Regions from separate parts of the Labrenzia sp. PO1 genome, predicted to be linked through region 1. Evidence: riboswitches for the same ligand, from Rfam matches in the RefSeq annotation. Region 1 holds a riboswitch; each other region holds the start of a gene.
What was found. Region 1 has a riboswitch for cobalamin ahead of HCG46_RS01460 (energy-coupling factor ABC transporter permease). Riboswitches for the same ligand answer to the same signal wherever they lie in the genome.
Positions count from the first base shown of each region.

Region 2: it holds a riboswitch for cobalamin, as region 1 does, so the genes downstream of both, cobU (bifunctional adenosylcobinamide kinase/adenosylcobinamide-phosphate guanylyltransferase) here and HCG46_RS01460 (energy-coupling factor ABC transporter permease) in region 1, are expected to answer to the same signal.
Region 3: it holds a riboswitch for cobalamin, as region 1 does, so the genes downstream of both, HCG46_RS00575 (hypothetical protein) here and HCG46_RS01460 (energy-coupling factor ABC transporter permease) in region 1, are expected to answer to the same signal.

Region 1 is NZ_JAAXCR010000001.1:296,543-299,809, reverse strand. It holds gene HCG46_RS01475 (EAL domain-containing protein) at 1-517, shown strand, start outside; gene aroQ (gamma subclass chorismate mutase AroQ) at 553-1,077, opposite strand; gene HCG46_RS01465 (hypothetical protein) at 1,128-1,361, opposite strand; cobalamin riboswitch at 1,686-1,897, shown strand; gene HCG46_RS01460 (energy-coupling factor ABC transporter permease) at 1,951-2,628, shown strand; gene HCG46_RS01455 (YHS domain-containing (seleno)protein) at 2,719-3,204, opposite strand.
Region 2 is NZ_JAAXCR010000003.1:482,292-485,558, reverse strand. It holds gene HCG46_RS17210 (cupin-like domain-containing protein) at 1-175, opposite strand, end outside; tRNA gene HCG46_RS17205 (tRNA-Asn) at 540-615, opposite strand; cobalamin riboswitch at 950-1,168, shown strand; gene cobU (bifunctional adenosylcobinamide kinase/adenosylcobinamide-phosphate guanylyltransferase) at 1,201-1,752, shown strand; gene cobW (cobalamin biosynthesis protein CobW) at 1,749-2,882, shown strand; gene cobN (cobaltochelatase subunit CobN) at 2,917-3,267, shown strand, end outside.
Region 3 is NZ_JAAXCR010000001.1:112,287-115,553, forward strand. It holds gene HCG46_RS00560 (ABC transporter substrate-binding protein) at 1-296, opposite strand, end outside; gene HCG46_RS00565 (ABC transporter ATP-binding protein) at 314-1,087, opposite strand; gene HCG46_RS00570 (DUF1636 family protein) at 1,084-1,548, opposite strand; gene HCG46_RS00575 (hypothetical protein) at 1,478-1,756, opposite strand; cobalamin riboswitch at 1,863-2,076, opposite strand; gene HCG46_RS00580 (S9 family peptidase) at 2,220-3,267, shown strand, end outside.

The DNA of each region.
Region 1 (3,267 bases):
CGCGCAGCTGCAGGCAAAGGGATTTACCGGCAGAATGCTCGGGATCATTGGCGAGAGCGGGTTCTCGACGGAGAAGCTGGAACTGGAAGTGACGGAATCGAGCCTTGTCGACTATTCGCAGAACCTTCTGGATCAGATCCTGCCGATCAAGAAAGAAGGCGTCAAATTTGCAATCGACGACTTCGGCACCGGCTATTCCTCGCTGCACAGTCTCGCGAGCATGCCGTTCGACACGCTGAAGATCGACCGGTCCTTCATCATGGACATTGCCAATTGCGAGGATCGCCGGACCATCGTCGAGCTGATCCTGATGCTGGCGAGGCAGCTCAATCTCAACACAGTTTCCGAAGGGGTCGAGACCCAGTTGCAGATGGATTACATCAATCTGTGGGGCGGGACTCTCGGCCAGGGCTACTTGTGGAGCCCGGCGGTGCCGTTCGGCGAGTTCTCGCGAATGGTCATGAAGCGGGAAGAAGAGGCGAATGCGGCCGAGCCCTGGAGGCAGGCAGCCTCCTGAACTCCGATAAGGGATGTCCTGATGGCCGTATGTGTCTAGTCGTGTACGTCGACCAGACCTTCAAACAGAGCGCTCTTTGAACCGTCGGACAGGCATTCCACGGTCAGCGCCTCCGTGAAGGCCTGCTGGTCAGAGGATTCGACGGGGCTTTCTGCGAGTAGCGTCAGGATCTCGTTGCCGAGGCGCAACAGCTCCGGACGGACATCCTTGATCAGGTCGGGTACGTTCTGCGGACGAGCTTCGCCGCTCTCCCAGCGTTCGATCCAGCAGGTTTGAATGTCCTTGGCCGCATCTATCTGCGCCTGGAAAAACAAGGTGACATTGTCAGCCGACAGGCCGTTTTCGACTGCCTTTTCGCGGGCAGCATCCAGCACCACCTTTTCCCTCGGCAGATCCTCGACAGGTTTGTCGTTATCCGCTTTCCAGGCTGCAACCGACTGCATGAACGACAGACGTTCGTTGATGGCGCCGAACAGCTTGTCAGGTGCCGCCCAGCCAGGAGTGACGGTGGCAGCAAGGAGAGATACCGCAAAAGCGGTCAGGGGAATCGATTTCAACATGGCCGAAGACTTTCACAGGTCACCGCCTGCGGCAAGTCTTTGGTTGTAGTCTACTTCTTTTCAACCGAGCGGCTGATCTCGGTGATCACGCCGAATGCGACGGCGGCCATGATCTTCAATAGTCCGCTGTCGAGCGCCTGTTCGCGTGTCAGATTGCCAAGGAAAAAACCCGGTCTTGGTTCAGTGACTGCACCAAGAGTAACGCCGGCCAGAAGTGCCAGCTGAATGCAGCCAAGGAAAAAGACGACACCAGCGATAAGCGTTCCCAATTTGGTAAAGGGCATTGCAAACTCTCATGATGTGCTTTGTATGCGAGTGAGGTTATCTTTCGTTAGGGTTTCCGCAAGTAAAAATCACAATTACCCTAAATACAGAAAAATTTAATAAATAATGGTTTTGATTTTCATCTTTGATTGGATTCTTCAAATGTCATGTTTTTCAGGTGGCTGACGCAATTCCCTGAAGAAGTATTTTGAGATCTGAAGCTTGTCGGTGATGCTGACCCGGCTGATTTCGGTGGCGGTCTTCAGGCGGCAAAATTTCGGTGCAATGTCGCATTCAGACCGAATATGGCGAAAATTCGCTTGCAGAATATCGCCAATCCTTGCAAATCTAGACGATGCGATGGTTTCGCCCGAACAAGCGTAAGGGCGGATGAAATGGGAACACGGTGAGGCGTACCCAACAGGGACCAATACCGTGGCTGCCCCCGCAACTGTATGCGACGAGCAAAGCCCTTCAAGCCACTGGAGCGATCCGGGAAGGCGGGCAGCGCAGAGACTCGCGAGCCAGGAAACCTGCCATCCAGCGGTCCCATCGGGGCCGGTTCACACCATCTGCTCGCGCACGGAGGGTGCGCAAAGGAGAAATGACATGCATATCGAACCGGGCATCGTCGACGGTGCCAAAATCGTACTCAGCTACGGCACCGCGGCTGCTTCCTTCGGCCTTCTGGGCAAAATGGCTCTCGACACGATCCGCAAAAGCGGCGTTCTCAGCCTTGCCGTCCGCTCCGTCATCACGACGGTTGCCGTATTCTGCTTCTTCGAAATCCTGCCGCATTACCCGGTTGGTGTTTCCGAAGTTCACTTTATCCTGGGCTCCACCCTGTTCCTGATGTTCGGCGCTGGTCCGGCAGCAATCGGTCTTGCTGCAGGCCTTCTGCTCCAGGGGACGCTGGTTGCTCCTTTCGACCTGCCGCAGTACGGCATCAACGTCACCACGCTGCTTGTGCCGCTGTGGGCTGTCAGCATGCTGGCAAACCGCATCATTCCGGAAAAGACCGCCTATGTTGACGTTTCCTACGTTCAGGCACTGGCTCTTTCCACCACGTTCCAGGCCGGTATCGTTGGCTGGGTTGCTTTCTGGGCATTCTACGGCCAGGGCTTCGGTGCCGAGAACATGGCTTCCGTCGGTTCCTTCGGCTTTGCCTACATGCTGGTGATCCTGGGCGAGCCGCTGGCTGACCTGGCTGTTCTGGCCGCTGCCAAGACCCTGGCGCCGCTGACCCGGAACCTTGCTTTCGAAAATCGGCTGCACAACGCGGCTTAAGTCTTCGGGCTTTTGCCGAAATCAAGTCACGAAGGGCGGCCCTGGGGCCGCCCTTTTTGTTTGTCGTTCCCACGCCTTGACAACGAACAATCAGAGCTTCGTTGCCTCGGTAGAGCGGATCTTCTTCCAGTTGGCTTCCGCCTTGGTGATCGTGCCGGACTGGTCTTTCTGGAACTCGCGGAAGATGGCCTCGTTCAGGAACAGATAAAGCTTGCCGTCCACAACAGCTGCGAACTGCGGATCGCCGTCGAACTTCTTGCCGACTGAAACACCGAAGGTGCAGAAGCCGCCGTTTTGCGGCAGGTACTGATCCGGATGCGCGGTGAAGGCATCCATGGCTTCCTGGGATGCGAAGTAATAGGCAACACCGTCGTGGACGGCCGTATATTGCGCGGTTCCGTCAATCCGGTTGCCCAGGCTGACAAAGGCCACGGGATCGACACCATGAAGACCGAGCGGGCTGCCGGCGGCCGTCAGGCCACTGGAGGTGTTGTATTCGTCCGCGGCCATTGCCGGGGCAGAGAGAGCGGCAAGAGACAGCAGCGTTGCGGCAATGGCGGATTTCATCAAGGACATGTTCTACTCCTGAAAGGGTATGAAGGTTGAAGGCCGGATTTGCTCCGGTGCCTCTACCTTGCG
Region 2 (3,267 bases), on a different contig from region 1:
GCGTATGGAGTTCTGCTCGTAATCGGCCGGATTGCCACCTTTCCCGCGCGGGCCAGTTTTTTGCTAGTCCCTTAATCAGCAGGGGCTGTTCCTTGTCGCAGTAGGCTTCAAGAAATTCGGCATAACCTGGTGCTGCGGTTACGGTGGCAATGGTGTGTGTGTTGTCGCCGCTCATAAAAGGTACCACGCATTTGAAGATTTGCGGGTTCAGGGGCGCTGGATCTAGCTGCGATTTTCCATGATGCTCCCTTTGGAGAAATCACGATAGGAGCAACCTGGAGCTTTATCAAGAAGCGCTATTCAACAACGCAGAGCCAATGGAGGCGCGATCTTCGCTATAAACGTAGCCAGGAAATGTTGTTTAGGAAGATGGCGCGGAACGTTACTGCTGCGAAAGACGAGCTCGCATCAAATGGCTGTCGTTTTTTGAGGCGTGCAGATTGTTGCAAGATCAAACGTGAATAAGATCAACCTGGACACTGAACGGTGTCCCAGCCTTCAGAAACGCAGCATTCGGGAGGATTAAGAAGAGGTGGTGATGGCTCCCCAGGCCGGACTCGAACCAGCGACCCAGCGATTAACAGTCGCTTGCTCTACCAACTGAGCTACTGGGGATCACCACGCTCGGGGCCAGCGCGTTGCCGCCCCGTCGATGGAGATGCGTATATCAAAGGCTTGATCCGTTTGCCAAGCCCCCGAGGGCGTTTTTTTCATCAAGCCGTCATTTTTTTGATCTCGGTGTGGAAAACTCGATATATTTCAGATGGCTAGGCGTTCTGTCGAGCTTGGAAAACCCTACGTTTCGCGACGATTGGAACACCCCGGGCAGGCTAAATCCGCTGTGCCTTTTTCTGACTTTGTCGCAATAAGGCGTCCGTGTTGACTGCCTGGCCGATTTTCAAGGTTAGTCGTCAGCGACTTTCTGCTGCTTGTGTCGGCCTCAAGATACGTTTAGGAAGAAACCGACGGTTCCGGAAAAGGCCTTGCCTGATCCGGATGAAACGGGAATCCGGTGCGGTCTTTTTCAAGTCCAGATCCGGAGCTGCCCCCGCAACTGTGAGCGGTGAGTGGCTGTACGAAAACCACTGGCGTCCTGATGGGGCCGGGAAGGGGTACAGACCGCGCTGAGCCGCAAGCCAGGAGACCGGCCGTCACATTGTCAACCCTATGGCGCTGTCGGGCGGACGGCTGGGAGAAGGAATGACGCATTCAAACGGCGAGAGGACGACGCTGGTCCTCGGCGGTGCCCGCTCCGGAAAAAGCCGGTTCGCGGAAAAGCTTGTCCATGAAACCGGTCTGCAAAAAATCTATATCGCGACTGGTGCTGCCCACGACGATGAAATGGCCAGCCGGATCGCCGCTCATAAAGATCAACGCGGCCCGTCCTGGCTCACCGTGGAAGAACAGCTCGAACTTGCAGCGGTACTTGAAAACGAATGCAGGCAAGACCGGGTGGTTCTTGTTGACTGCCTGACCCTGTGGCTGTCGAACCTGCTGTTTGCAGACAAGGACATCCCCGCCGAAACGGCGCGGCTTTGCGCGGTTCTGAAGGATCTTCAGGGGCCGTGCGTTTTCGTTTCCAACGAAGTTGGTATGGGGATCGTGCCGGAGAACCGTCTGTCGAGGTCGTTCCGCGATGTGCAGGGACGACTGAACCAGGATATGGCGCATAGGTGCCAACAGGTCGTCTTCGTTGCTGCGGGCCTGCCGATACTTTTGAAACCCACATCACAACCGGATATCAAATTATGACCACTTCATCCCTGCAGCCGGGCGCAAAAATTCCGGCAACGATCGTCACTGGGTTTCTCGGAGCAGGCAAGACCACGCTGATCCGCAATTTGCTTACCAATGCTAATGGCAAACGCATTGCACTTATTGTCAACGAGTTTGGGGACATGGGCTTCGACGGTTCCCTGGTGAATGGATGCGCTGATCCCGATTGCGCCGCGGAAGAGGTGGTTGAGCTTACCAATGGCTGCATATGTTGCACCGTTGCCGACGATTTCCTGCCAACCATGGAAATGCTGCTCGCGCGGGACAATCCGCCGGAGCATATTGTAATCGAAACCTCTGGCCTGGCTCTGCCGCAGCCGCTCGTTCGGGCCTTCTCCTGGCCGAGCGTCAAGCCGAAGGTAACGGTAGATGGTGTTGTCACGGTGCTGGATGCTGCTGCACTCGCTGAAGGCCGGATCGCACTTGATGAAGATGCACTTGCCGCGCAGCGTGCCGCCGACGAGGCTCTTGATCATGACAGTCCTGTTGAAGAACTCTTTCACGACCAATTGCGTTGCGCAGACCTCGTCGTTCTCAACAAGGCTGATCTCGTCTCCGAAGACGCTTTGAAGCATGTGCATGAGAAGATCGCCGCCGATGTTCGTCCGGCGGTTCACGTGGTGACATCCGAAAAAGGCACGCTTCCGATTGAAGTTCTGCTCGGCAGAGGCTCTGCTGCCGAGGACGATATGGCTGATCGGCACGAGCATCATCACCATCATGATGACCACGACCATGACCATGACCATGACCATGACCACGATGATGATGATCATGATCATCACCATGACGACCATCATCACGATCATCACCATCACGATGATTTTGAAAGTCACGTGCTGGCAGTCTCGTCTTTCGCCAGCCTGAAAGATGCAGAGGCAAAGGTTCTGGAAGCCATGGCGCAAAAAGGCGTCCTGCGCATCAAGGGGGCCGTAAAAATCGAGGGCAAGGCAGCACCTGCAATGGTTCAAGCTGTCGGACCGCGTGTCGAAACCTGGTTCGCCGCCGGCGCCGAGAGCAGTGGCAGACTGGTCGTGATCGGTTTGAAGGGCCTCGACTTGACTGCGGTTCGTGGCCTGCTGGGTGAATTGACGGCTGCTGCCTGACACGCTGGATAGAAGCTGGAAATAAAGACCAAGCATGCACATTCTCGCCAGCCAGACGCGCCGGATCGATGACGGTGGGGACGCGGTCGATCTCGGCCAGTCTCCCGCCGACATTCTGTTCCTGTCCGCTGCAGACACCGAACTGGGAAGCTTTGCCGCTGCGCAATCACGGCTTGGAACAGGCCGGGCAGACCTGCGGCTCGCCAATCTCATGGCCCTGTCGCATCCCTATTCGGTCGATCTTTATGCCGAACAGACCGTCCGAGGCTCTCGGCTGATCGTTCTGCGAATTCTGGGTGGAGTGGAGTACTGGCGCTACGGCCTGGAAAGGTTTGAAGAAGAAGTCCGCGCGAATGGCATCGATCTGATCGTTATTCCGGGCGAC
Region 3 (3,267 bases), 180 kb from region 1:
TCGGCCCCGATCAGCACTTCCTTGCTCGGATATTTCGACGCGAGTTCGGGAAGTTCGGCAACGCCCTCACGCATCTCCGCGTCCAGCGTCTTCCAGCCTGAAATGCCGGTATATCCAACCATGCGGTCGCGCAGGCCAAGTACCAGCATCATCTCGGTCAGGTTGACGTCATTCGAAACGGCTGCTTTGGGCGGCGTGTCGAAGGTCACCGTGCGGTTGCAGCTTTCCACGGTCGTTTGCGCAATTGCCGGTACAGACAGAAAGGCGAGCGCGAGGCCCAGGGCAATTTTTTTCATTTTAAGTCTCCAGAAATTCAAAGATGGAAGGTCAGGTAGCGCTCGCGGCTGGCAGACAGTTGCTCCAGTCGGACCTGTACCGAATAGGCTTGCTCAATGTTGCCGGGGGTCAGCACCGTCTCCGGCATTCCCTGGGCAACCAGTCGGCCCTCATGCAACAGCAAGACCTTGTCACAGACACGGCTTGCCAGGTTGAGGTCGTGCAGGCTGGTGACAATGGTAATGTCCAGATCGGCAATCAGCTCGACGATCTCGAGCTGATGACGGATGTCCAGATGGTTGGTCGGCTCATCCAGCACCAGAAGCCTTGGTTCTTGCGCCAGCGCCCGGGCCACCATCACCCGTTGCCTTTCCCCCCCGGACAATGTTCCGAAGGCTCTTTTTGCATAGGACAGAAGATCCATTTTCCCGAGACAGTCATCGACGATCTCGGCGTCCCGCTTGCCTGCGCCGGCAATACCGGTTGCATGGGGACGCCGGCCGAGTGTGACGATCTCGCGCACGGTCAAGGCAAAGTCGGTCGGCTGCTCCTGAAGCACGGCGGCGATCGTTTTGGCAGCCTCCCTGGCACTGATGAGCCAGAGATCCGTGCCATCCAGAAGGATTTCGCCCGTTTTCGGTTTCAGGAAGCGATAGAGCAGCCGCAACAGGGTGGATTTGCCGGCACCATTTGCGCCGGCAATTCCAAGAACCTCACCGGCCGGCAGATCGAAGCTGAGCGGATGCAGAATGGTTTTGCCCTGCCCCGTCTTCCAGCTGACCTCCCGGACAAACAGATCGACCCCCGTCATGAGAACGCCGTCCCGTCAGCTTCCGAAACGATCATCGCTGCCGGAAGCCGGCCTTGCGATGCGCTCCAGCGCTTGCCGTGGCTTTCCTCGGTCACCTCGCATCCATTTTCAATCTGGCGATACCGATTGGCGTAGTCGACCAGGTCGTCGATGTCCGTATCGTCCTCAATGTCCCCAAAGAGGTAGATCGCCTTGTCGGTGGCCTTGAATGCCAGCGTGCAAGGTCTCGAACAGCTCTCCATGTCGGCTGTTCCACTGATTTCGAATTCGTCTCCAACGACAGGCACTGCCTGTGCCATTGCGCTCTTCAACTTGCAGATCAGTCCATATCCGGGATGGCAAGTCTGCCCATTGTGACGACAGGTCGTGCAGACAAATATCTTGTGCGGATCATTGCTCATGACGCGCCTCCACGGCTTCTGCCAGTGGACCGACAGGAGGCTGCGGAAAAGCAAAGGCATTGCTTTCCTCGTTGCACTGGGCACGGCCGGATCGGGTACGTTTGGCACAATCATCATGTAATGTTATTACATTACCCATGTTCTTGCTGACAACAGATTTTTGCAGCCCATCGGGAACCATCGCGCGTGCTGCGCGCGTCGCCAGCGGATCAGCCTCGGTCAGGAGGTTGGCAAGTCTTGAGAATTCAGCAGAAAATTTCCGGTTCATATCGCCCTCCGCGATTTCGCGGGGCAGTCAGGAACCGAATGTGCAACTTTGCCGGCAGGTGCCGATTGGCCATGTCACTCACTCCTCCGGGGCACCCCGCCCGGGTTAAGGTTTAAGGTGAAATGGCAGGTCTCCTGACTTGCGGGTCATTGCTTGCCTGATCCTTCCCGGGGTTTCCCCAGTGGCGCTTTCAGGTTTGCTCACCGCTCACAGTTGCGGGGGCAGTCACGGATTTGCAGCCTTTCGGGCTCGTCGCACCGTGTTCCCTTTTAATCCCGGTCCGGAGTTCGGAGTCGGGAACCATCTCTTCCTAAGTGCGCGAACGCCTGAAAAATGTCAAAGACTTTTGCGGGTCGCCGCTCTTGTCTGAAAGCACGACAGGATGGCCAGGAGGCGGAAACACCCTGCCGCCTCGGCAGTATTGACCCTTGCCTTCAAGGCTCAAAAATCTTACCTCCGATCCATGAAACAGGATGCCCTTCCCCCGCGCGCCGCAGCGCGCCCCCTCACCCTTGAGACCCACGGCATTACCCGCCAGGACGATTTCGCCTGGCTGAGGGCGGACAACTGGCAGGAGGTCATGAAAGACCCGTCCGTGCTGGATGCCGACATCCGCAGCTATCTGGAAGCGGAAAATGCCTATCACGAAGCGCAGATGGCGCCGACGAAGGCTCTGCAGGAGAAGCTTTTTGCGGAAATGCGCGGCCGCATCAAGGAAGACGACAGCTCGGTTCCTGCTCCCGACGGCCCCTTCGCTTACGGCCTCAAGTATGAAACCGGCGGCCAGCAACCGGTTTTCTTTCGCACCCCGCGTGACGGCGGCGCGGAAACGGTTCTTCTCCATGGCGACAAGGAAGCCGAAGGAACGGCATATTTCCGGATCGGCGGCGTCAGCCAGTCGACGGATCACAAGCTCATCGCCTGGGCCTATGACGACAAGGGCTCGGAATATTATTCACTGAAGCTGCGCGACGCCCAGTCTGCCAAGGATTTTGACTACGCCATCGAGGACACGGGCGGCGGCGGCGTCTTCTCGGAAGACAGCCGCTATGTGTTCTACGTTCGCCTCGACGCCAACCATCGGCCCTCGAAACTCTTCCGTCACGAAGTCGGTTCCGACCCGGCGAGCGACGTTCTCGTCTACGAGGAAAAGGATGCCGGCTTCTTCATGGGCGTCGGCAAGACCCAGTCCGGCGACACCATCGTCATCGACATTCATGATCACGAGACGTCCGAAGTCTGGATGATCCCAGCCACCGACCCGACCGCCGAACCGGTGCTTGTCGCAGAGCGCGAGACCGGTATCGAGTATTCCATCGACGATCACGGCGACACACTCTACATCCTGACCAACGCAGGCGGCGCCGAGGACTTCAAGATCGTCACTGCGCCGAAAGGCAATCCCGGCCGCGAAAACTGGTCCGATCTTGTGCCCCACAAGGCAGGATGCCTGATCCTGTCGCATTGCGTCTACAAGTCCTTCATGACGCGGCTGGAGCGCGAAGACGGCT